DNA from 3 places in the Streptomyces sp. NPDC008238 genome. Region 2 is predicted to be linked to each of the others. Evidence: riboswitches for the same ligand, from Rfam matches in the RefSeq annotation. Region 2 holds a riboswitch; each other region holds the start of a gene.
The links. Region 2 has a riboswitch for thiamine pyrophosphate ahead of ACFZAU_RS26205 (thiamine ABC transporter substrate-binding protein). Riboswitches for the same ligand answer to the same signal wherever they lie in the genome.
Positions count from the first base shown of each region.

Region 1: it holds a riboswitch for thiamine pyrophosphate, as region 2 does, so the genes downstream of both, thiO (glycine oxidase ThiO) here and ACFZAU_RS26205 (thiamine ABC transporter substrate-binding protein) in region 2, are expected to answer to the same signal.
Region 3: it holds a riboswitch for thiamine pyrophosphate, as region 2 does, so the genes downstream of both, ACFZAU_RS15510 (purine-cytosine permease family protein) here and ACFZAU_RS26205 (thiamine ABC transporter substrate-binding protein) in region 2, are expected to answer to the same signal.

Region 1 covers NZ_JBIBGK010000006.1:35,884-43,355, forward strand. The annotation lists gene pknB (Stk1 family PASTA domain-containing Ser/Thr kinase) at 1-410, opposite strand, end outside; gene ACFZAU_RS16035 (thiazole synthase) at 598-1,401, opposite strand; gene thiS (sulfur carrier protein ThiS) at 1,406-1,624, opposite strand; gene thiO (glycine oxidase ThiO) at 1,621-2,769, opposite strand; TPP riboswitch at 2,765-2,878, opposite strand; gene ACFZAU_RS16050 (NAD(P)/FAD-dependent oxidoreductase) at 3,006-4,166, shown strand; gene ACFZAU_RS16055 (Rv2175c family DNA-binding protein) at 4,287-4,652, shown strand; gene thiE (thiamine phosphate synthase) at 4,717-5,415, shown strand; gene metF (methylenetetrahydrofolate reductase [NAD(P)H]) at 5,551-6,468, shown strand; gene ACFZAU_RS16070 (hypothetical protein) at 6,525-7,472, shown strand, end outside.
Region 2 covers NZ_JBIBGK010000014.1:171,285-178,756, reverse strand. The annotation lists gene ACFZAU_RS26225 (hypothetical protein) at 1-633, shown strand, start outside; gene ACFZAU_RS26220 (LOG family protein) at 680-1,798, shown strand; gene ACFZAU_RS26215 (ABC transporter ATP-binding protein) at 2,494-3,519, opposite strand; gene ACFZAU_RS26210 (ABC transporter permease) at 3,519-5,132, opposite strand; gene ACFZAU_RS26205 (thiamine ABC transporter substrate-binding protein) at 5,201-6,289, opposite strand; TPP riboswitch at 6,281-6,385, opposite strand; gene rlmN (dual-specificity RNA methyltransferase RlmN) at 6,453-7,472, opposite strand, start outside.
Region 3 covers NZ_JBIBGK010000005.1:296,793-304,264, forward strand. The annotation lists gene ACFZAU_RS15495 (DUF4190 domain-containing protein) at 1-939, opposite strand, end outside; gene thiE (thiamine phosphate synthase) at 1,202-1,885, opposite strand; gene thiM (hydroxyethylthiazole kinase) at 1,888-2,697, opposite strand; gene ACFZAU_RS15510 (purine-cytosine permease family protein) at 2,795-4,201, opposite strand; TPP riboswitch at 4,192-4,284, opposite strand; gene ACFZAU_RS15515 (C40 family peptidase) at 4,534-5,559, opposite strand; gene ACFZAU_RS15520 (phosphodiester glycosidase family protein) at 5,995-7,242, opposite strand.

The DNA.
Region 1 (7,472 bases), on a different contig from region 2:
AGCCCCGCCCGGTGCGCCGCGCCGAGCGCGGCCAGCACGGGCTCCAGGATGTCGAGGGCGGCCCGCGGCGGCAGCGCGCCGCGGTCGCGCAGCACGTCGCGCAGGGTGCAGCCGGCGATGTACTCCATCGCCAGGTAGACGTAGGTGTCGTCGGCACCCTGGTCGTAGACCTGCACCACGTTGGGGTGGTCGAGGCGGGCGACGGTCTTGGCCTCGCGGATGAAGCGCTCCACGAAGCCGGGCTCGGCGGAGAGAGCGGGGTGCATGACCTTCAGGGCCAGCAGCCGGTCCAGGCGCGTGTCCAGCGCCCGGTACACCGTCGCCATGCCGCCGACCGCGATCCGGGACTCCACCCGGTAGCGGCCGTCGAGCGTCTGCCCGATCAGCGGGTCATGAAGCGTCCTGTCCACGAAGGTGGAGTTTACGGTGCCGACATGACCCTTCTGGGCTAACGCGCCCAGGTTGTACCCCACCCGTGCGGTACCGCAACCGCCCCGTGACCCGGGTCGGCGCCGGGACCGAAGCCGGCCTCGGCCCCGGTTCCGCGGGGCCCGGCGCGGGTTCCGCGCAGGTCGCGGCCGTGTGCGGGGCCGCCGGTCAGGAGGCGCCGAAGGCGGGACGTTCCGGGTCGAACGTGGCGAGTCCCACACCCGGGGAGGACGCGGTCGCGTGGTGACGGCGGGGGATGCGCCCCGCCCGGTACGCCAGGCGTCCGGCCTCGACGGCGTGCCGCATGGCCTCCGCCATGAGCACCGGTTCCCTCGCCCGGGTGACGGCGGAGGCCAGCATGACGGCCGCGCACCCCAGCTCCATCGCCAGGGCCGCGTCCGAGGCCGTCCCGGCCCCCGCGTCCAGGACGACCGGCACGGTCGCCCGTTCGACGATCAGCTCGAAGTTGTGCGGGTTGCGGATGCCGAGACCCGACCCGATGGGCGAGCCCAGCGGCATGATCGCCGCGCAGCCCACGTCCTCCAGCTTCCGGGCGAGCACCGGGTCGTCGTTGGTGTAGGGCAGCACGGTGAAGCCGTCGTCCACGAGGGTCTCCGCAGCGTCCAGCAGCTCCACCGGGTCCGGCAGCAGGGTGCGCTCGTCGGCGATCACCTCCAGCTTCACCCAGTCCGTGCCCAGCGCCTCCCGTGCCAGGCGGGCGGTGAGCACCGCCTCGCCCGCCGTGTAGCACCCGGCGGTGTTCGGCAGCACGCGGATGCCGTGCCGGGCGAGCACGGACAGCACCGAGCCCTTGACCGTGGGGTCGAGCCGCCGCATGGCGACGGTGGTCAGCTCGGTGCCGGAGGCGAGCAGCGCCTGCTCCATGACCTCCAGGCTGGGCGCACCGCCCGTGCCCATGATCAGCCGGGAGTCGAAGGTGGTGCCGCCGATGGTCAGCGGGTCGTCGGCCATGGGTTCAGCCTCCCTGGACTGCGGTGAGGACCTCGACGCGGTCACCGTCGCGGAGCGGGGTCGCCGGCCACTGCGCGCGGGGGACGACGGTCTCGTTGAGCGCGGCCGCCACCCCGGACGGGGCCGCGGTCAGGGTCGCGACGAGGCCGCCGAGGGTGACGCCCTCGGCGACCTCGCGCGCCTCGCCGTTGACGGAGACGGACAGAAGGACGGGCGCGGTCATGCGTGCTGCTCCTGGAGGGCGAAACGGTCGGGGGAGAAGGGCCGGGCCTGCGCGGGGACCTCCGAGCCGGTGAGGACCTCGGCCATCACGTCGCCGGTCAGCGGGGTCAGCAGCACGCCGTTGCGGTGGTGGCCGGTGGCGAGCACCAGCCCGTCCAGCGCGCCGCGGCCGAGCAGCGGGGCGTTGTCGGGTGTGCCGGGGCGCAGCCCCGCCTGCGTCCCGGTCAGCGGGAGTTCGGTGATGCCGGGCAGCAACTCGTGCGCGTCGCGGAGCAGTTCGTACACCCCGCCGGCGGTGACCGTGGTGTCCCAGCCCATCTCCTCGCTGGTGGCGCCGACGACCAGCTCGCCGTTCTCGCGCGGCACCAGGTAGACGTGGCCGCCGCGCACCACGGCCCGTACCGTCCGCGACAGGAACGGCGCGTACGCCGGCGGCACGCGCAGCCGCAGGACCTGCCCCTTCACCGGCCGTACGGGCGGCAGCACCCGCGCGGGCAGCCCCTCGACGCGCCCGCTGAGGCTCCCGGCGGCCAGCACCACCTGCCCCGCGGCGACCCGCGTGCCGTCCTCCAGGACGACCCCGTGCGCGCGGTCGCTGGTGACCTCCACCCGCGCCACCCGCGACCGGTGGAACGCCACCCCGGACAGCTCGCAGGCGCGCACCAGCGCCGCGGCCAGCCGCCGCGGGTCGACCTGGTGGTCGCCGTCGACCCGCAGACCGCCGTGCACGGCGGGGGCGAGCATCGGCTCCAGGCGGCGGCACTCACGGCCGCCCAGCCACTCCGAGGTGAGGCCCAAGGACTGCTGGAAGGCGTGGAGTTCGCGCAGTTGCGCGCGGTCGTCGGCGTCGAGGGCGACGGCGAGGGTGCCGCACGTGCGGTACCCGAGGTCGAGCCCCGTGGTCTCCTCCAGCTCGGCCACGAAGGACGGATAGCGGCGCGCCGCGGCGAGGTTGAGCTCCAGCAGCGCCTGCTCCCCGTACTGCACCTCGGTGACCGGGGCCAGCATCCCCGCGGCCACCTGGGCGGCCCCGCCGCCCGGTTCGGGGTCCGCGACCGCCGTGCGCAGGCCGCGCTGACGGGCCCGCCACGCGGTGACCAGTCCGATGATCCCGCCGCCGACCACGACGACGTCATGACGGTGCATGATGTCCCGCTCCTCCCTTCGCCGGCATGACCCGGATCAGGTTCTTACGGTCGGCGGCCGCTCCAGCCGCCCTCTCAGCCCGGTGCGCCGGGCTCCCGCGAGTTCTCCCGGCCCACCTTAGTACGCGCCGTCGGCGGCGAGTAGGGCACCGGTACCGGCGGGCGGCGCCCTCGCGGCGTTACGGTGATCGCGTGACCAGCAGCAGCGAGCAGCGCGCCGTCGTCGTCGGGGCCGGGATGGCCGGAGTACAGACCGCCGTGTCCCTGCGCGAACAGGGGTGGGGCGGGACCATCACGCTGATCGGCGCGGAGCCGCACGCCCCCTACGACCGGCCGCCGCTGTCCAAGGGCGTGCTCTTCGGCGCCGAGGAGGGCCCGGCCCTGGACGTCGACTTCGCCGGCATCGGCGTCGAACTGCTGCTCGGGCGGCAGGCGAGCGGCCTGCGCCCCGACGAGCGGCAGGTCCTCACCGACGCGGGCCCGGTCGCGTACGACAAGCTCGTCCTCGCCAGCGGCGCCGAACCCGTCATGCTCCCCGGCAGCGAGAGCACGCCGGGCGTGTACATGCTGCGCACCCTGGACGACGCCACCGCGCTGCGCCCGGTGCTGGAAAACCGGCACCGGGTCGTGGTGGTCGGCGCGGGCTGGATCGGCGCCGAGTTCGCCACCGCGGCACGCCACGCCGGGTGCGAGGTGACCGTCGTCGAGGCCGCCGACCGGCCGCTCGCCGGGGTGCTGCCCGCCGACATCGCCGAGCGGATGCGCGGCTGGTACGCGGAGGAGGGCGTCGAGCTGCGCACCGGCGCGGTCGTCTCTGCCGTCGAGCCCGGAAGCGTACGGCTCGCCGACGGCAGCGTGCTCGCCGCCGAGGCCGTCGTCGTCGGGATCGGCGCCCGGCCCGCGACCGGCTGGCTGGCCGGCTCCGGCGTCGACCTGGGGCCGGACCGCTCGGTCCTCGCCGACGACCGGCTGCGCACCTCGGTGCCGGACGTGTACGCCGTCGGTGACTGCGCCTCCTTCCCGTCGGCGCGGTACGGGGAGCGGCTGCTGATCCACCACTGGGACAACGCGGTGCAGGGGCCCCGCACGGCCGCCGCGAACATCCTGGGCGGTGACGAGCCCTACGACCCCGTCCCCTACTTCTGGTCGGAGCAGTTCGGGCGCTTCGTGCAGTACTCCGGGCACCACGTCGACTCCGACCCCGTGCTGCTGCGCGGCGACCCGGACGGCCCCGCCTGGTCGGTGCTGTGGCTGCGCGAGGGGCAGCTGGTCGCGCTGTTCGCCGTCGGGCGGCCCCGCGACCTGGCGCAGGCCCGCAAGCTCATCGCCCGCGGCGCGCACCTCGACGAGGCCCTGGCGGCCGACCCGGCGGTCCAGCTCCGGGCCGCGGTGGTCTGACCCCGGGGGGCCGCCGGCTGCGGCCGCCGGCGTCGGCGGGGCGTAGCGGACCCGTCAGGACGGAGCAACGAGTGGCGTGAGCGGTTCCATGGTGTCGGTCCGGGATGGCACGCTTGTCCTGTGACCGAGATCGACGCAAAGATTGACTCCCTCGTCCCCTCCTGGCTGTACGTCCCCGACGTCGCCGAACGCCTCGGCGTCGAGGTGACCCGGGTCCGCCAGTTCATCAAGGAAGGCCAGCTCATCGCCGTGCGCCGCGGGGACAACCGGGTGCTGATGATCCCCGCCGACTTCATCGGCGACGAGAAGATCGTCAAGGGCCTCGCGGGCACCCTCACCGTCCTCAAGGACGACGGGTTCAGCGACGCGGAGGCCCTGGAGTGGCTGTTCACCCCGGACGAGAGCCTGCCCGGCACCCCCGTCCAGGCGCTGCGCGAGAACCGCGGCACCGAGGTGAAGCGCCGCGCCCAGGCGCTCGCCGTCTGACCGCACGACCCGCCACCGCCACACCCACCGCCACCGCGCAGCCATCCGAGGGGGACCCGTCCGCATGAGCACGCGTACGAGCAGGAGCACGAGCACCGGCACGGGCGCCGGCATCAGGGCGCAGCTCGCCGACGCCCGGGTCTACCTCTGCACCGACGCGCGCAAGCGCCACGGAGGCCTGGCGGAGTTCGCGGAGTTCGCGGACGCCGTGCTGGCCTCCGGCGTGGACGTCATCCAGCTGCGCGACAAGGGCCTGGAGGCCCGCGAGGAGCTGGAGTACCTCGCGGCCCTCTCGGAGGAGTGCGGACGGCACGGCAGGCTGCTCGCGGTGAACGACCGGGCCGACGTGGCGCACGCCGCCGGGGCGGACGTCCTGCACCTGGGCCAGGGCGACCTGCCCGTGCCGGCCGCCCGCGCGATCCTCGGAGACGAGGTGGTCGTGGGGCGGTCCTGCCACTCCGAGGCCGAGGCGGCCGCGGCCGCCGTGGAGCCCGGTGCGGACTACTTCTGCACCGGGCCGGTGTGGCCCACTCCGACCAAGCCCGGCCGGCCCGCCCCCGGCCTCGGCCTGGTCCGCTACGCGGCGGGCCTGGGCACGGACCGGCCGTGGTTCGCGATCGGCGGGATCGACCTGTCCAACGTGGAGCAGGTGCTCGACGCCGGGGCCCGCCGGATCGTGGTGGTACGGGCCGTGACCGAGGCGGCCGACCCGGGCGCCGCGGCGGCCGAGCTGGCCAAGCGGGTGCGCTCGTACCAGGACTGACCTGCGGCTCAGGCCGTTCGGCCGGGACCGGGGGCCACCGGGCCGTCTCGTGCCGCGAGCGCCGGCAGTCCAAGGGGTGAACATTCGGGCGTCGCCTGTTGGGACGGTCCTGCCCGCGCCGTTAGCCTGAGGCGCATGGCCCTCGGAACCGCCTCCACCAGGACCGATCACGCGGTCACCATTCGTGAGCTGCTGGCCTCCGGCGAGCGCTCGTACTCCTTCGAGTTCATGGCGCCGAGGACCGAGAAGGGCGAGCGGACCCTGTGGAACGCCATCCGCCGCATCGAGGCGGTGGGGCCGACGTTCGTCTCCGTCACCTACGGGGCGGGCGGTCAGTCCCGCGAGGGCACGGTCCGGGCGACCGAGCGCATCGCGTCCGACACCACCCTGACGCCGGTGGCCCACCTGACCGCGGTCAACCACTCCATCGCCGAGCTGCGCAACGTCATCGGCCAGTACGCGGACGCGGGCATCCGCAACATGCTCGCGCTGCGCGGCGACCCGCCCGGCGACCCCATGGGGGAGTGGCTCCGGCACCCGGAGGGCGTCGACCACGCCTACGAACTGGTGCGGCTCATCAAGGAGTCGGGCGACTTCTGCGTGGGCGTCGCCGCCTTCACGGAGATGCACCCGCGCTCGACCGACTGGGAAAGTGATACGCGTCACTTCGTCGAGAAGTGCCGGGCGGGCGCCGACTACGCCATCACCCAGATGTTCTTCAACGCCGAGGACTACCTGCGCCTGCGTGACCGGGTCGGGAAGGCGGGCTGCGAGACCCCGATCATCCCCGAGATCATGCCGGTCACGAACGTGCGGCAGATCGAGCGCTTCGCCCAGCTCGGCAACGCGCCTTTCCCGCAGGAGCTCGCGGACCGTATCCTCGCGGTCAAGGACGATCCGGCCGCGGTGCGGGCGATCGGGGTCGAGTACGCGACGGAGATGTGCCGGCGGCTGATGGCCGAGGACATCCCGGGGCTGCACTTCATTACCCTTAATCACTCCACGGCGTCGTTGGAAATCTACGAGAATCTGGGACTGCACCAGAGGTCGTGAGGGCGGACCAGCCGCCCCTGTGGGCCGACGACGGTGAACGGTGAGGAAGTGCGCTCATGGCCTACACAGTGCTCTACATCGCCTTCGGGGTGGTCGCGCTGTGGCTGCTCGGTGAAGTACTCCTGCAGTACAAGGCGCGGCTGAGGTGGCGGCTGCTGGCCTTCACGGGGTTCCTCGGGGTCGTCCTGGGCGTCTACCTGCCCTCGGTCCTCGTCATCGTGGTGGGCGCGCTCGCCTTCGGGGCCGGCCAGACCTTCGTCACGCTCTCCTACCGCCGCGGCTTCGTGGAGGGATGGGCGCTGCGGTCGCCCAAGGAGGGCGCCGACGGCGAGGACGACGAGGAGGCACCGCCGCTGCCGCGCCGTGCCGGCGGCCGCCGCGGCCGGGGCGCGCAGCGCGACGAGGCACCGGCCGAAGGCCTGTCGTCGCCGTACGAGGAGCCCGTTCCCGAAGAGGCCCCCGCGGCCGCGGGCGTGGGGCAGTCCTACGACAGCTACGCCGCCGCCGGCCCGGCCGCCGCGGCGCCCCCCGGGATGGACTCCACGCAGGTCTACCAGCCGATGCCCCTGCACGAGGACAGCGGCGAGTACCCGATGTACGACGGGCAGCCGAACTACGCCCAGGACCCCTACGCCGGTGCCGGCGCCGGTGCGGGCACCGGTTACCAGAACTACGAGGCCACCACCGGCTACGGCGACTGGAACGGCGGCCAGCAGCAACAGCAGCAGCCCGCCGCCGCCTCGTACGACGCGTACGGACAGCAGCAGCAGACCGGTGGCTGGGAGCAGCAGCAGGCGGGCTACGGCACGTACGCGGGCGGCTACCAGGACCCGTACCAGGGTCAGGCGCAGGGCCAGGGCGCCCCGCAGCAGCAGTACGGCTACGACACCCCGGCCGGCGGCGTCTGGGTGCCGCAGCAGGGCGGGGAGCAGCAGCCGTACGTCCCGCAGCAGCAGAACGGCTACGACCAGCAGGGCCAGCAGCAGGGGCAGCAGCAGGGCCAG
Region 2 (7,472 bases):
CCCGCCGCCCGCGAGGGACGTACGCCGTCCGGACTGCCGTGGGGTGTCGCGCTCGTCGTGATCGGCCTGGCCGTGCAGATCTCCTCGGCCGGGGACGCCGGCGCCGCCGCGCCCGGCGGCACGCTGCCGCTGCCCGGCGGACTCGGCCACGCCGCCGCGGCCGTCGTCGGTGGCTGGTTGCTGACGGCCACCGGCATGGTGCTGGCCATGCCGGGCGTGGTCCACCTGTCCGGACGGCTGCTGGCGGCGTACCGGCCCGGCGCACTGCGGCTGCTGGCGGGCCGGGCACTCCAGGAGGAGGCGGCGCTCGTGGGGCGTCCGCTGGGCGCGCTGTGCGCGGTGGCCGCCACCGCCCTCGCCGGGAGCGACCGGCTCGGCGCCGTGGCGCACCCCGTCGGACCGCTCACGGTGCTGGGTGCCGTCCTCGTCGTCCTGTCGGCGGTCGCGACCGCCCTGACCGCGACCGTGGACGCCAGGCGCGCCCGCCGTCCGGCCACCGCCGCCCTCACCCGGCTCGGCGCGCCCGCCGCCCTGCTGCGCAACGCGGCCGCCGTGCGGGCCCTGGCGGTCCTCGGCGCGGTGCTGCCGCTGACCCTGCTCGTCGCCCGCCTGGGCACCCTGCCGCTGCCGTGACGCCCCGAGCAGCCCCGCGGCGGCGGCCTCCGCCGCGGGCGCTAGGGTGGCGGGCGTGCTCTCGCCGAACGATCCGAACGATCACGAGATAGAGACCCTCGAGGAGTTCGACCGCGTCGCCGCGTCGGGCTCGCTGCGCGGATACCGCGTCCAGTCGGTCGACCTGACGACCCGTACGGACGCCCTGCTGTCCGCCGACACCGCCGAGGCCGTGTTCCTGGGCTGCCCGATGGAGCCGGAGACGACGTCCCGCGTCCGCGCCGCCGGTGCCATGGTCTTCCCCCCGCTGCCGGACCTTCCCTTCGACCCGTACCGGGGCTCGCTCTACGCCCCCGGGACGCTGTTCGAGGGCCTGGCCGACGGCTACGAGGCGACCCCGGACGCCGGCGCCTACCAGTGGTTCCTGCGCACGCGGGGCAGCCGCGACATCTACGCCTCGATGCTCCGCAGCATCCACGACGACGCGGTCTCCGACGCCTTCGACGAACTCGTCATGGACGCCCGCGTCGTGGGCGTCATGGGCGGTCACGCCATGGAGCGCGGCACCGACGCGTACGCGGGCGCCGCCCGCCTCGGCCGCGCGCTGGCCCGCGAGGGCCTGACCGTCGCCACGGGCGGCGGGCCCGGCGCCATGGAGGCGGCCAACCTCGGCGCCTACGCCGCGCCCTTCGACGACGCGATGCTCCTCGACGCCCTGGAGACGGTGGCCAAGATCCCCTCCTTCCGTCCCTCCGTCACGGACTGGGCGCGCGTCGCCTTCGACGTGCGCGACCGGTGGCCCGGTGGCGGCGAGTCGATCGGGGTGCCGACGTGGTTCTACGGCCACGAGCCGCCGAACGCCTTCGCCGCGCACATCGCCAAGTACTTCGCGAACGCCACCCGCGAGGACGGCCTGCTGGCCCGCTGCACCGCCGGGGTCGTCTTCCTGCCGGGCGCCGCGGGCACCGTCCAGGAGGTCTTCGACAACACCACGCCGAACTACTACGAGTCCAACGGCGCCCCGCGCCCCATGGTGCTGGTCGACCGCGACCACTGGACCCGGCGGCTGCCGGCCTGGCCCCTCCTCCAGGCACTGGCGGAAGGCCGCTCCATGGAGCCGCGCATCGCGCTGGTCGACTCCGTCGAGGACGCCCCGCAGGCCCTGGCACGCCTGACGCGGGGTTAGCCCGTACGTCGCCGACTGTCGCGCCGTCTCGCGCCCTTCGGGCGCAAAGATGCGGGCTGCGGGTGGGAGGGTGGCGGTCCGGGGCTTGTCCGCAGTGTGCGGGTGGGTTGGTGGTGGGGGTTCAAGCGCCGGAGCGGGGCCGGTTGTTCGTACGGTCCCGGTCTCGTTGCCGTCCGCGGGTGCAGATGGCCGGTGATCACGCCCACCCTTCGTGGGTGGCGCGCCCGCCGTAACCGGCGCCTGCGGGTGCTTCCCCGACATCGGGCCCTCTTCCGACGCCTATGACGCTGAAAGCGAGCCCGATCTCCGTCCGCGCAAAGATCGGGCCCTGTTTCGACGTCCATACCGTCGAAAGCGGGCCCGATCTCCTTCAAGCCCCCCCGGCAGCACCTCGAAATATCCGCAGACGCAGGTAACGGCGGGCGCGCCCACCCCCGGCAGTAGGCGTGGAAGCGGCCATCTATACCCGCTGACGGCAACGAGACCCCAGGCCATCGGAAAGGCACCCCGCTCCGGCGCCTGAACCCCGACCACCAACCCACCCGCACACTGCGAACAGGGCAGGCCCCCACCCTCCCCTCCGCAGCCGGCCGCCGTGCGCCCGAAGGGCGCGAGACGAACCCGCACCCACCCACCGGCCCCACCGCACCACCGCACCGCCGCGCGCCCCGAAAGCGCCCGCCGCTGAACGGGGCCTACTCGCCCAGGACCACGACCTCGTCCGCGCTGAACGAGACGCCGACCGTCTCGCCCTCGGCGGGGGCGTCGCGCAGGGCGCAGCCCGCCTCCAGCCGCGGACCCTCCTCGGGCCGCAGGAGAAGCGTGACCTGGTCACCGCGGAACGTACGGGCGAGGACGTCGCAGCGCAGCCCGTCGGAGGGCGGGACGAGCCGTACGCCGGCGGGCCGCACAAGCAGCCGTCCCGCGCCCTGCGGGGAGCCCGGGGGGACGGGGACCTTGCCCCAGGCGGTGTCGGCGGCGACGCCGGTGACGGTGGCGGGCACCACGTTGTCGAAGCCGAGGAAGCGCGCCACGAACTCGGAGACGGGCCGCTGCCACACCTCCAGCGGGGTGCCGACCTGCTCGACACGGCCGTCGCGCATGATGACGACGCGATCGGCGAGCGCGAAGGCCTCGCTCTGGTCGTGGGTGACGGCCAGCACCGTGGTGCCCAGCCGCCGGAAGAGCCCGCGCAACTCGACGACCAGGCGCTCGCGCAGGCCCCGGTCGAGCTGGCCGAGCGGCTCGTCGAGCATGAGCAGCCGGGGCCCCGGCGCCAGCGCCCGGGCCAGGGCGACGCGCTGCTGCTCACCGCCCGACAGGGAGGCGACGGCGCGCCGCTGCGCACCCGGCAGGCCGACGAGTTCAAGCAACTCCTCCACCGCGCGCTGCCGTTCGGCGCGACCGGCGCCGCGCATGCGCAGGCCGAAGTCGACGTTCCCGGCGACGTCGCGCTGCGGGAAGAGCTGGTGGTCCTGGAACATCAGGCCCACGCCGCGCCGGTGCGCCGGGACCCCCGCCTGGTCGCGACCCGCCAGCAGGACCTGCCCGGCGTCCAGCGGCTGCAGCCCGGCGACGACCCGCAGCAGCGTGGACTTGCCGCTGCCGCTGGGCCCGAGCACGCAGACCGTCTCGTGCTCGGCGACCTCCAGGCCCACGGCGTCCAGGGCGGTGTGGCCGCCGAAGCGCACGGTGGCGCCGTCCAGTCGCAGCAGGGTCATCAGAACTCCCCCGACCTGTCGATGCGGATACGTTCCAGCGCCAGCAGCGCGACCGCGCACACCAGCATCAGCACGGTGCTGAGCGCCATCGCCTGGCCGTGGTTGAGCTCCCCGGCCCGTCCGAGGAAGCGGGCGACCGCGACCGGCAGGGTGGGGTTGTCGGGGCGGGCGATGAAGACGGTGGCGCCGAACTCGCCCAGGGACACGGCGAAGGCGAAGCCGGCCGCCACCAGCAGCGCCCGCCGCACCAGCGGCAGGTCGACCTCGCGCCACACCCGCAGCGGGGAGGCACCGAGCACCGCCGCCGCCTCGCGCAGCCGGTCGTCCACGGCACGCAGCACGGGCAGCATGGTGCGCACCACGAAGGGCACCCCGACCAGCGCCTGGGCGAGCGGCACCAGGATCCACGAGGAGCGCAGGTCCAGCGGCGGTTCGTCGAGGGTGATGAGGAAGCCGAAGCCGATGGTCACCGCCGAGGTGCCGAGCGGCAGCATGAGCAGAGCGTCGAAGCCCCGTACGAGGCGCCCGGCCCGGCGGGTGAGGGCGGCCGCGGCGAGCCCGCCGACGACCAGGGCGATCGCGGTGGCGGCGGCCGCGTACTGGAGCGAGTTCCAGACCGCGGAGACGGGCGCCACCAGGAACGTGCCGCCGCTTCCGGCCACCGAACCCAGCGCGCGGTAGTAGCCGAGGCCGTAGCCGTCGGGTCCGTGCAGCGAACGCTCGGCGAGCACGCCCAGCGGCAGCAGGATCAGCAGCGCGGCCACCCCGAGCACGCCTGCCAGCAGTCCCCACTCGCCGGCGCCGCGCGGCCGCCGGGCGGTGCGGGCCGGGTCCACCAGGCGCAGCGCGCCCTCCCTGCGCCGTACCGTCCCTGCGTGCACGGCGAGGATCGCCGCGACGGCGGCGAACTGGACGACGGTCAGCACGGCGGCCGTCGGCAGGTCCAGCAACTGGGCGGTCTCGCGGTAGATCTCCACCTCCAGGGTGGAGAAAGTGGGGCCGCCGAGGATCTGGATGACGCCGAAGGAGGTGAAGGTGAAAAGGAAGACCATCAGCGCCGCCGCGGCGACGGCGGGGGCGAGCGCGGGCAGCGTCACCTTGCGCCAGGCCGTGAGGCGTCCCGCGCCGAGGACCCGCGCGGCCTCCTCCTGCCGGGGGTCGAGTTGCGCCCAGAGCCCGCCCACGGTCCGTACGACGACCGCGTAGTTGAAGAAGACGTGCGCGAGGAGGATCGCCCACACCGTGGTGTCCAGGCGCACCCCCCACAGTTCGTCGAGCAGCCCGCCGCGCCCCAGCAGCGCGAGGAAGGCCGAGCCGACGACCACCGTCGGCAGCACGAAGGGCACCGTCACCACCGCGCGCAGCAACTGCTTGCCGGGGAAGTCGAAGCGGGCGAAGACGTAGGCGCCGGGCAGCGCGATCGCCAGGGTGAGCGCGGTGGAGGCGGCCGCCTGCCAGCAGGTGAACCACAGCACGTGCAGGACGTCGGGCTCGCCCAGGACGTCCGCGAACCGACCGAACCGCCACCGTCCGCCCTCGCGGAGCCCGCGGGCGACGATGGCGGCGACCGGGTAGCCGAAGAACAGCCCGAAGAACGCGACCGGCACGGCCATCAGGCCGACCCGTACGGCGAGCGGCCGCAGGGCCGCCGCCCCGGCGCGCCGCCCCCCGGCGTCCTTCGTTACTTCAGCACGAGCGAGGACCACGACTTGACCCACTGCTCACGGTTCTCGGCGATCTTCTCCGGGGCGACGGTGGCCGGGTCGGCGACGACCGGCGCGTACTTGGTGAAGACCTCGGGCAGCTTCGCGTCGTCCCGCACGGGGTTGACGAACATGCTGAGCGGCATGTCCTCCTGGAAGGCGCGGCTCAGCAGGAAGTCGACGAGCGCCTTGCCGCCCTCGGGGTTCCCGGCGCCCTTGAGCAGGCCGGCGAACTCCACCTGCCGGAAGCAGGTGCCGGTCGCGACACCGGTCGGCCCCTCCTGCGGCTGCGTCTTCAGCGCGAGCACCTCGGCGGGCGGGCTGGAGGCGTACGAGACGACCAGCGGCCGGTCGCCCTTGCCGCCGCCGGCGCCGGAGAAGGTGTCGTAGTAGGCCTGCTCCCAGCCGTCGACGACCTGCACGCCGTTCGCCTTGAGCTTCTTCCAGTACGCTTCCCAGCCCCCGTCGCCGTACTTCGCGGTGGTGGCGAGGAGGAAGGCGAGCCCCGGGGAGGAGGTGGCGGCGTTCTCGGTGACCAGCAGGTCCTTGTACGCGGGCTTGACGAGGTCGTCGAGGCTCTCCGGCACGGGGAGCTTGTGCTCGGTGAAGTACTTCCGGTCGTAGTTGACGCAGACGTCGCCGAAGTCGATCGGGGTGACGCGGTGCTTCGCGGCGTCCGGCTGGAGCGCGGCGGGCACCTTGTCGAGGTCCTTGGCCTCGTACGGCTCGAACAGGTCGTTGTCGAGGGCCCGGGACAGCAGGGTGTTGTCGACACCGAAGAAGACGTCGCCCTGCGGGTTGCCCTTGGACAGCACGGCCTGGTTGAGCGCGGCGCCGGCGTCGCCGCCGCGCAGCACCTTGACGGTGTAGCCGGTCTGCGCCGTGAACGCCTTCAGCACGTCCTTCGACGCGGCGAAGGAGTCGTGGCTGACCAGGGTGACGGTCTTGGAGGCGGCGGCGCCCTTGTCCTTGGCGGTGTCGCCGTCGCCGCCGCAGGCGGCGAGCGCGCTCGCGCCGAGCGCGACGGCCAGTGCGGTGCCGGCCACACGCCGACGGGTAGTGCTCATGTGGTGACTCCCTACGCCGGTATGACCCGGATCAGGTCCGAGGGTCTGCGGCCGTGCCGCACTCTCAGCGCTCTCCGCGCTCCCCTGTCGGATGTTCTTTTGTGTGATCTGCGTGACGTCGCGGCAAACGGCCGCAAACGACCGTCACCATAGCAAGCGCAGGTCAGCGCTCGGAAGCCGCCAGCTGACCGCAGGCGCCGTCGATCTCCTGTCCCCGGGTGTCCCGGACGGTGACCGGCACGCCGTGCGCCTCCAGGGCCGCCACAAAGGCCCGCTCGTCCTCGGGACGGGAGGCCGTCCACTTCGAGCCGGGGGTCGGGTTGAGCGGGATCAGGTTGACGTGGACGCGGCGACCCTTGAGCAGCCGGCCCAGCAGGTCCGCCCGCCACGCCTGGTCGTTGATGTCCCTGATCAGCGCGTACTCGATGGAGATCCGGCGCCCGGACACGTCCGCGTAGTGCCACGCGGCGTCCAGCACCTCGCGCACCTTCCAGCGGGCGTTCACCGGCACCAGGGTGTCGCGCAGCTCGTCGTCGGGCGCGTGCAGCGACACCGCGAGCCGGCACTTGAAGCCCTCGTCGGCGAAGCGCAGCATGGCCGGGACCAGGCCCACCGTCGACACGGTGATGCCCCGCTGGGACAGCCCCAGCCCGTCCGGCTCCGGGTCGGTCAGCCGGCGGATGGCGCCGACGACGCGCTTGTAGTTCGCGAGCGGCTCGCCCATGCCCATGAAGACGATGTTCGACAGCCGCGCGGGCCCGCCCGGGATCTCCCCGTCGCGCAGCGAGCGCATGCCCGCCACGATCTGGTGCACGATCTCCCCGGTCGACAGGTTCCGGTCCAGGCCGGCCTGGCCGGTCGCGCAGAACGGGCAGTTCATGCCGCAGCCGGCCTGCGAGCTGATGCACATGGTCACCCGGTCCGGGTAGCGCATCAGGACCGACTCGACCAGCGTCCCGTCGAACAGCCGCCACAGCGTCTTGCGCGTGGTGTCGTTGTCGGTGCTGCTGTGCCGCACCACGGACATCAGCTCCGGCAGGAGCCCCTCCGCCAGCTTCCCCCGCGCCGCCGCCGGGATGTCCGTCCAGGCGGCGGGGTCATCGGCGTACCGCGCGAAGTAGTGCTGCGACAGCTGCTTGGCGCGGAACGGCTTCTCGCCCAGCTCCGCGACCGCCTCCCGGCG
Region 3 (7,472 bases), on a different contig from region 2:
GATGTGCCGCTCCGCACCGGCGGGCCATTCGTGGCCGCGCAGGATGCGCGCCTGCTCGTCGAGGGCGAGTGCGACCTCGTGCGCCCAGTCCCGGTAGCCCGCGAAGTCGTCCTTGACGTACTCGGCTTCCGGTTCGAGGCTGAACCTGACGTCGTTGATGACGTTGGCGGCCTTCAGGTAGGCCACCTGGTGCTCGTCGAGCACGGTCTCGTCCCTGCGGACCGATCCCTCGAGGGGACCTGCGGGGTCCCTGTAGAAGAGGCACGTCACCTGGCGGTCGCCGTCCGCCCAGGTGTCCCGGTCGGGCGTGTAGTAGGTCATAGAGAGCTCCGTCGGCAGCGCCCAGGAGTCCATCGCGTAGGCGTTGCTCAGGTCCCAGCACCGGCTGTCGGCCTGCTCGCCGATCGCGTCGTCGCCGGGGAAGGCGTAGCCGTCGGCGATCTCGAAGACCCCGTACACCTCGGCCGTGTGCTCGCCCGCACACGGCACGAGGGAGAACTCCAGGAACTCGTAGGCCGGCCGGTCGTCGGCGGTCTCGATGCAGTCGCCCTTGCGGAGGGAGAAGTAGTCGTCGTCGTAGTGCGCCGCCTCGGCGGCCTCCTCGCCCAGGCCCTCGGGGATCCGGTATGTGCCCAGAGCCAGGGTGACGGCGATGACCAGCGTGCTCAGCGACGACAGCACCAGCCCCGTCGTGGCCATGCCCCTGCCGCGCTCGCCCCGCTTCTCGATCCGGCTCAGCGCCAGCGCACCCAGGACGACGCCGAGCAGCGGCAGACCCAGCAGCAGCCCGGACACCAGCGCCGCGACGGCGAGCCGGTTGAGCGGCGGCCGCGCCGGCGCGGAGAGCGGGGCGGGGCGGGGGACGGCGGGATCGTCGGGTGCGGCGAGTCCACGGAACAGCGCTCCTCGTCGGAGGGTCAGGCGAACGGTTGCGCGAATATATCCGGTTCCTTGACCGCGTCCCGCACCGATGTCCCGATGTGTCCGGCAGGCGGCAGTGAGGTGAATCGGTGCCCAACAGGCCCTGGCGGAGCGGGAGTCGCCGTCACACGGACATGCCCGTGGCCGCGGGCACCACGTTCCTCCGGGTCCTTCCGGGCCCGGTGCGATCATGCGGATGTGAACCGGCTCGGCACACGTGTCCGCACACCGGGACGCTGCGCTGGACGGCCTCCGGGCCCCCGCGCTTCCTGCCGGGTCGTCAGGCGGGGTCGGTCGCACGGCTCCGGGGCTGCGTGCGGTGCCAGGCGGCGGCGTACTCACGGGCCGCGGCACCGGGGTCGTCGGCCGCGCAGATGCCGGACACGACGGCTGCCCCCGCCGCCCCGGCCTCGCGCAGGCGCGGCAGGTCGGCGGGCTCCACGCCGCCGATGGCCACGGCCGGCAGCGCGCTGAGCCGGGCGAGGCGGGCGAAGCCGTCGTGGCCGAGGGAGGGCGGCGCGTCCGCCTTGGTCCGGGTGGCGTGCAGCGCGCCGATGACGACGTGGTGGACGCCCGCCGGGTCCCGTGCGGCGGCGAGCAGTTCGGCGGGGGTCGCGGCGCTCAGGCCCAGAACGGCGTCCGGGCCGATCAGTTCGCGTACGTCGGCCGGGGGCAGGTCCGACTGTCCCACGTGGACGCCCGTCACGTGGACGCCCCGGGCGCGGGCGGCCAGGAACACGTCCACGCGGTCGTTGACGATCAGCGCCACGCGCCGCGGGAGGACCGCCGCCACCTCCGTGACCGTGCGCAGGAAGTCACCGCCGTCGGCGTGCTTCTCGCGGATCTGCACCGCGGTGACGCCGCCCGCCACCGCCCGGGCGACGGTCTCGGCCACACCGCGGCCCCGGGCCCGGCACTGGGCCGCGTCCGTGACCAGGTAGACCGACAGATCGACCGGTGCCACCGTCACGCCACCGCCGCCCGCCCGGCGACGTCGGACTCCCGCAACGCGGCGAGCGCGTCCAGGAACTCCACGGCGAAACTGCCGGGCCCCGCGGCCTTCTTCGCGGCGAGTTCGGCAGCGACCGCGTACCCGGCGACGGCCGCCACCGTCGAGGCGAACCGGTCGTCGTCCACCGCCGCGTAGGCGGCCATCACGGCGCCCAGCGCGCAGCCCCCGCCCGTCACCCGGGTGAGCAGCGCGTCACCGTTGGCGACACGCGCCACCCGTGTCCCGTCGGTGACGAGGTCCACGGGTCCGGAGACGGCCACCACGGCGCCGGTCGCGCCGGCCAGTGCCCGTGCCGCTTCCCCGGCCGCCTCGACACCGTGGGAGGAGTCCACCCCGCGGCCGCCGCCGCCCGCCCCCACCAGCGCGATGATCTCGGAGGCGTTGCCCCGTACGACCGTCGGCCGCAGTTCCAGGAGCTCGCGCGCCAGCGCGGTGCGCACCGGGAGCGCGCCGACCGCCACCGGGTCGAGCACCCAGGGAGTGCCGGCCGCGGTGGCGGCCCGGGCGGCCTCGACCATGGCGGAGCGCTGCTCGGCGTGCGGGGTGCCGAGGTTGACCAGGACCCCCGAGGCGACCCCGGCGAACGGTCCGGCCTCCCCCGGGATGTCGACCATGGCCGGTGCCGCGCCCAGCGCCAGCAGGACGTTGGCGGTGAACCCCGTCACCACCGAGTTGGTCAGGCACTGCACGAGTGGGGAGTGGTCCCGCACGCGCGAGAGCGCCTGCGCGGCGAGGGCGGCGTGATCGGCGGAGGTCGGGGACATGCGGTTCGCTCCTCGGGTGACGGACGGTGTGTGCGGTCGCCCGCGGCCGGTGCCGTACGGCCGGGGCACGGACGGACCGGGGCACGGGCGCGGCGGCTCAGGGCCGCGGGCGGTGGCGCAGACGCAGCGGGGTGTACACCGCGAGGGCCACGAGGAACGCCACGTAGTACGAGAGGTCGGCGCCGTGCAGGGCCTCCGCCACCGGGCCGACGTACAGGGTGGTGTCCATGAACGGCACGGCGGCGGCGAAGGCGGCCACGAAAGCGACCCCGGCGGGCCAGCCGGGCTGCGGCCGGCCGGTCTCGGCGGCGAGGTCGATCTCGGCGCCCCCGCGTGCCCGGGCCCGGGCGAACCAGTCGACGACGACGATGGCCACGAAGCCGGGGATCCAGTAGCCGACGAACAGCAGCACGTTCTGGAAGCGGGCGGTGGTGTCGGCGGCGTGCATCCACAGCACCAGGGGGAAACCCAGCACGGCGGCGAAGGCGGCCGCCGCCGGGCGCGGCACGCGCACACCGACCGTCTGCAGGGCCAGGGATCCGCTGTAGTCGTTCATGGCGTTGCTGCACAGCGCGGCCAGGGCGACGGCGAGCAGTCCGAACGCCCCGAGCGGCCCACCGCCCAGCAGTTCGGCCACGCCTGCGGCGGTCTGGTCGGTCAGGACGGACGCGCCCCACAGTCCGAGCGCCTGGACGGCCACGAAGGACACCACCAGGCCCGCCAGGGTGAACCAGAACATGCGCGAGCGGGAGGTGTTCCGCGGCAGGTAGCGGCTGAAGTCGCTGGCGTACGGGGCCCAGGACAGGGTCAGGCTCAACGCGATGGTGCTGGTCAGGACGAACGCGCCGCCCCGGTCGGCCCCGTGGGCCGAGCCGGTGGCGACGGGGTCGACGCCGTCGAGCAGCTTCCAGGCGATCAGCGCGAAGGCCGCGGCGAGCACGAAGGTCATGACGATCTGCAGCCGGTGGATGGCCTCGTAGCCCAGGACTCCGAGGGCGCCCTGCGCGACCATCATCACCAGGACCCCGAGCCAGAAGGGCAGACCGCACAGCCGGGCCAGCGCGTCACCGCCGAAGAGCCCGATCAGCGCGTCCCAGGCGACCGAGGACAGCCACTGCAGGACGCCGGGCACCGCGACGGCCCGGCCGAAGGCGAGCCGGGCCAGCGGGAGCTGCCCGGCGCCGGTCCGGCTCCCCCAGGTGCCCAGGTAGGCGGTGGGCACGGCGCCGATCACGGTGCCGAGCACCACGGCCGCGAGCGCGGTGGCGAAGTCCAGGCCCAGGGCGATGCCGATGGTGCCGGTGAACACGCCGGTCATGGTCAGGTTGGGGGCGAACCACACGGTGAACAGGCGCCCCGGCCCTCCGTAGCGGTTGCTCTCGGGCACCGGCTGTATGCCGTGTGCCTCGATCCGGAGATCGCCCGCGGCGGCCGGCATGCGGCCGTCGAACACGGTGGGCCGGCCGTCTGCGGGCAGACCGCCGGAAACATGCGCCAATGGCATGGAGACATCCCTCCGCCAGTACGAACTGGTTCAGGTTCGACGGGTGTGATCTCAGCCCCGGTGGGGCACCCCGTGTCCGGTACGAGGGACAGGGTAACCCGACGGCGCCGGCCCGCGGGGACGGCCCCCACCTCGGCCTTCGCGGGTGCGTCGGGTGGCGTCGGGAGCCGTCGGTGCCGCGGACCGGCGGGCGTGTGTGCGGGGGATGTCGTGGCGTGGCGGCCGGCACCGAGCGGGAACGACCACCCGGCGCGCCCCGCTCGGCGGGGCCCATTATTTGACGGGACGTCAGTGCCCGGCTGGGACGGGCCTGTTGCGGCCCGGTCCGCAGGTCAGATGCGGACGCCGAACTGGAACGGCATGTTGTTGATGGACTCGTACCGCACGAACGTGCCGGTGCGCGGCGCGTGCAGGACCATGCCGTTGCCCGCGTAGAGGCCGACGTGGTGCAGGTCGCCGTAGAAGAGCACGAGGTCGCCGGGCATCAGCTGGCTCATCGACAGCCGCGTGCCGGCGTTGGCCTGCCCCTGGGAGGGCCGCGGTATGTAGGTACCGGCCTGGGCATAGGCCCAGGAGGTGAGGCCGGAGCAGTCGAAGGAGCCCGGACCGGACGCACCGAAGACGTACGGCGAGCCGAGCTTGGTCTTCGCCGCGGCGAGGGCGGCGGCGGCCAGCGAGGAGGCGGGCGTGTCGTTGCCGAGGTCCACGCGCTCGTTGGTGCGGTCGGCGCGGCCGTCGGCGGCGGCCAGGGAGGCGCGCTGGGCGGCGGTCAGCGAGTTGAGGAGCTGCCGCGCCTCGGCCAGCTTCGCCTGGACTTCCTTCTTCTTGCTGCCCAGTTCGGTGCGGGTCTCGTCGAGCTCGCCGAGCTTGCTCGCCGCCTCCGCCTTCTGCTGGTCCAGGGTGCGCTTCTTCTCCGCGATCTGACGGAGCGCCTCGGCCTGCCTGGTGCTCAGCTGGTCGAGGGCGGACGCCTTGTCGAGGTAGGTGTCCGGGTCGGAGGAGAGGAAGAGCTGGAGCGACGGGTCGATGCCGCCGCTGCGGTACTGCGCGCTGGCCAGGGTACCCAGGTCGTCCCGGAGGTCGTTGAGCTCGGCCTGGCGGCGGGCCACCTCGTCCTGGGCGTCCTCGACCTGCTTCTGCAGCCTCTCCTGCTTCTCCTTGGCGCCGTTGAACTTCTCGGTCGCCTGCTCGGCCTGCTCGTAGAGGCCGTCCACCTTCGCCTTGACGCTCTTGACGGACGGCTTCGCGGGAGCGGCCTGGGCCGCCTGCGCGGACAGGGCGACGGCTGCGGCGGCGGTCGCGGTGAGCACGGTGACACGTGTGCGGCCGGCCTGCTTGGGACGACGGTGGGACGCCACTGGCGCGAGCTCCTTCTTCCTCCAGCCGCCTGCCGCGCGCGCCGGGAACTGCGTTCCCATGACACGCAGGGCATTTCGGATCGGCGGGAACTCCGCAGCCATCCGGAATGGATGATCGACCGGGCGGAGGTTCGGTGAATGACCTTAATCATCACCACGCGCGTGAATCAAACCCCTGACGGGAAAAGGCAGTCCACGCACCGTTTCTTTACCCGTCCCGGCACTTCCGCGCCCGTGTGGCGCAGGTCACACCTCGAAAAGTTGCCTCATATCCCGGCGGGTTTCAGCCGAATCCGCTTGGCGCCCGTGCCGCATATTCCAATACTCAGAGGCGAATTCCCCGTATTCGGCGCGGCATGAATTGGCGATGCTTTTCCGGGGCCGGCGCGGGCCCGCGCACCCGGGCGGCGGGGCCGCCGCCCGGGTGCGGCCGGGTCAGGCGCGGGAGAAGAGCCCGATGCCTTCGGGGACCGGGCGCTCGGCGCCGCCGGTGGGGTGGTTCCGGACGACCGGCGCACCGGACACGGCGTCGCGGGTCACGAGGGTGGAGGAGCCGCCGCCGTCCAGGTTGACCCCGTCCTCGGCGCCCACGGCCTGGAATACGCCCGCCAGTTCGGCGACCGTCAGGCCGGCACCCGCCTCGGCGCTTCCGTCCAGCACGAGCAGGTGCAGCAGCCGGCCGCCGTCGCCGATCGCGGCCCCGGTCCTGGTCGCCACGGCCTTGTCGTCCAGGCCCGGCAGGGGCGCGCCGTCACGCAGGACGGGGTAGCCGCCGACGGCGAACTCCAGGCGCTTGCCGCTCGCGCTCCTCAACTTCTCCGAGACGCGGACGCGTTCGCCCACCTGGAGCGTACGCAGCTCCGCGGCCCCGGCCTCACGGCCGACCAGGACCACCGTGCCGGGTTCGATGGCGCCGGCGCCGATGGTGTCGGAGCCCGAGACCACTCGGCCGTCCCGCACGCTCACCTCGTAGGCGTCCGTGGTGCACGCGCCGGCGCGCAGGGTGTCGGTGCCGCAGACGGCACGCTGCCGTGACACCTCGCCCCACCGGGAGTCGAAGGCCCCGATGCCGCCCTCCGCGACGGCGTACTGGTTCAGCCCCTCGAGGTCGAACCGCTTGCCCTTGCGGGCCCGGACCGTGCCGTCGAGGGTGAGCTCGTCCAGCCGCGCCTTGTGGTCGTAGCCCACGCCGATGACGTCGCGGGTCGACGTGCCGGGCGGCAGACCGGGGCCGAAGCGCTGGCCGTTCGGCACGGCCGCCTTCAGTGCCACGCCGTCCGAGACCGCCGGCCCGACCGCGGAACCGGTCGCCTGGACGCCGGGGTGCTGCGTCTCGTCGATGTTGAAGAAGTCGGCGTTGATTCCGGCCACCGCACCCTGCGCCGCGACGAGCTGCGAGAGCTTGGCGCGGGCCGCGACCTTCCCCGGTGAGAGCAGGCCCACCGAGACGTGCCGGTCGCGCAGGTCGGAGGTCACCACATGTCCGGTGACCGTGCCGTGCGACGCGGTCACCGAGAAGGACTGGTAGGTGATGCCGGGCGCGACCGTCACGCCGTCCGCCACCCGCACCCGCCCGACGGCGTCGGCCTGGCCGGCCCCCGCGCCGAGCATCATCATCGTCGTCGTCATCACCGCCGCCGCGGACACGGCTGCCGCGCGGACCCGACCGATCGGTCTCGTCATCTGATGTCCTGTCGTCTTGCGTGCATGACGCACGAGTACTGGCCGCAGCCATCAGAAAGGGCCCAGGGGAAGGGCTGGTGGCAGTTTCCTGACAGGTCAACGAATCCTGGCGGACCGAGGGGCGGTCGTCCCGCCCGGCACGGGGACGCCGAACGGTTTTCGGGCACTCCGTTGCCCGCCGCGAAGTCCACGAACCGCCACGGGGAAGTCGGTTCAGGTCCTGTGCCGTT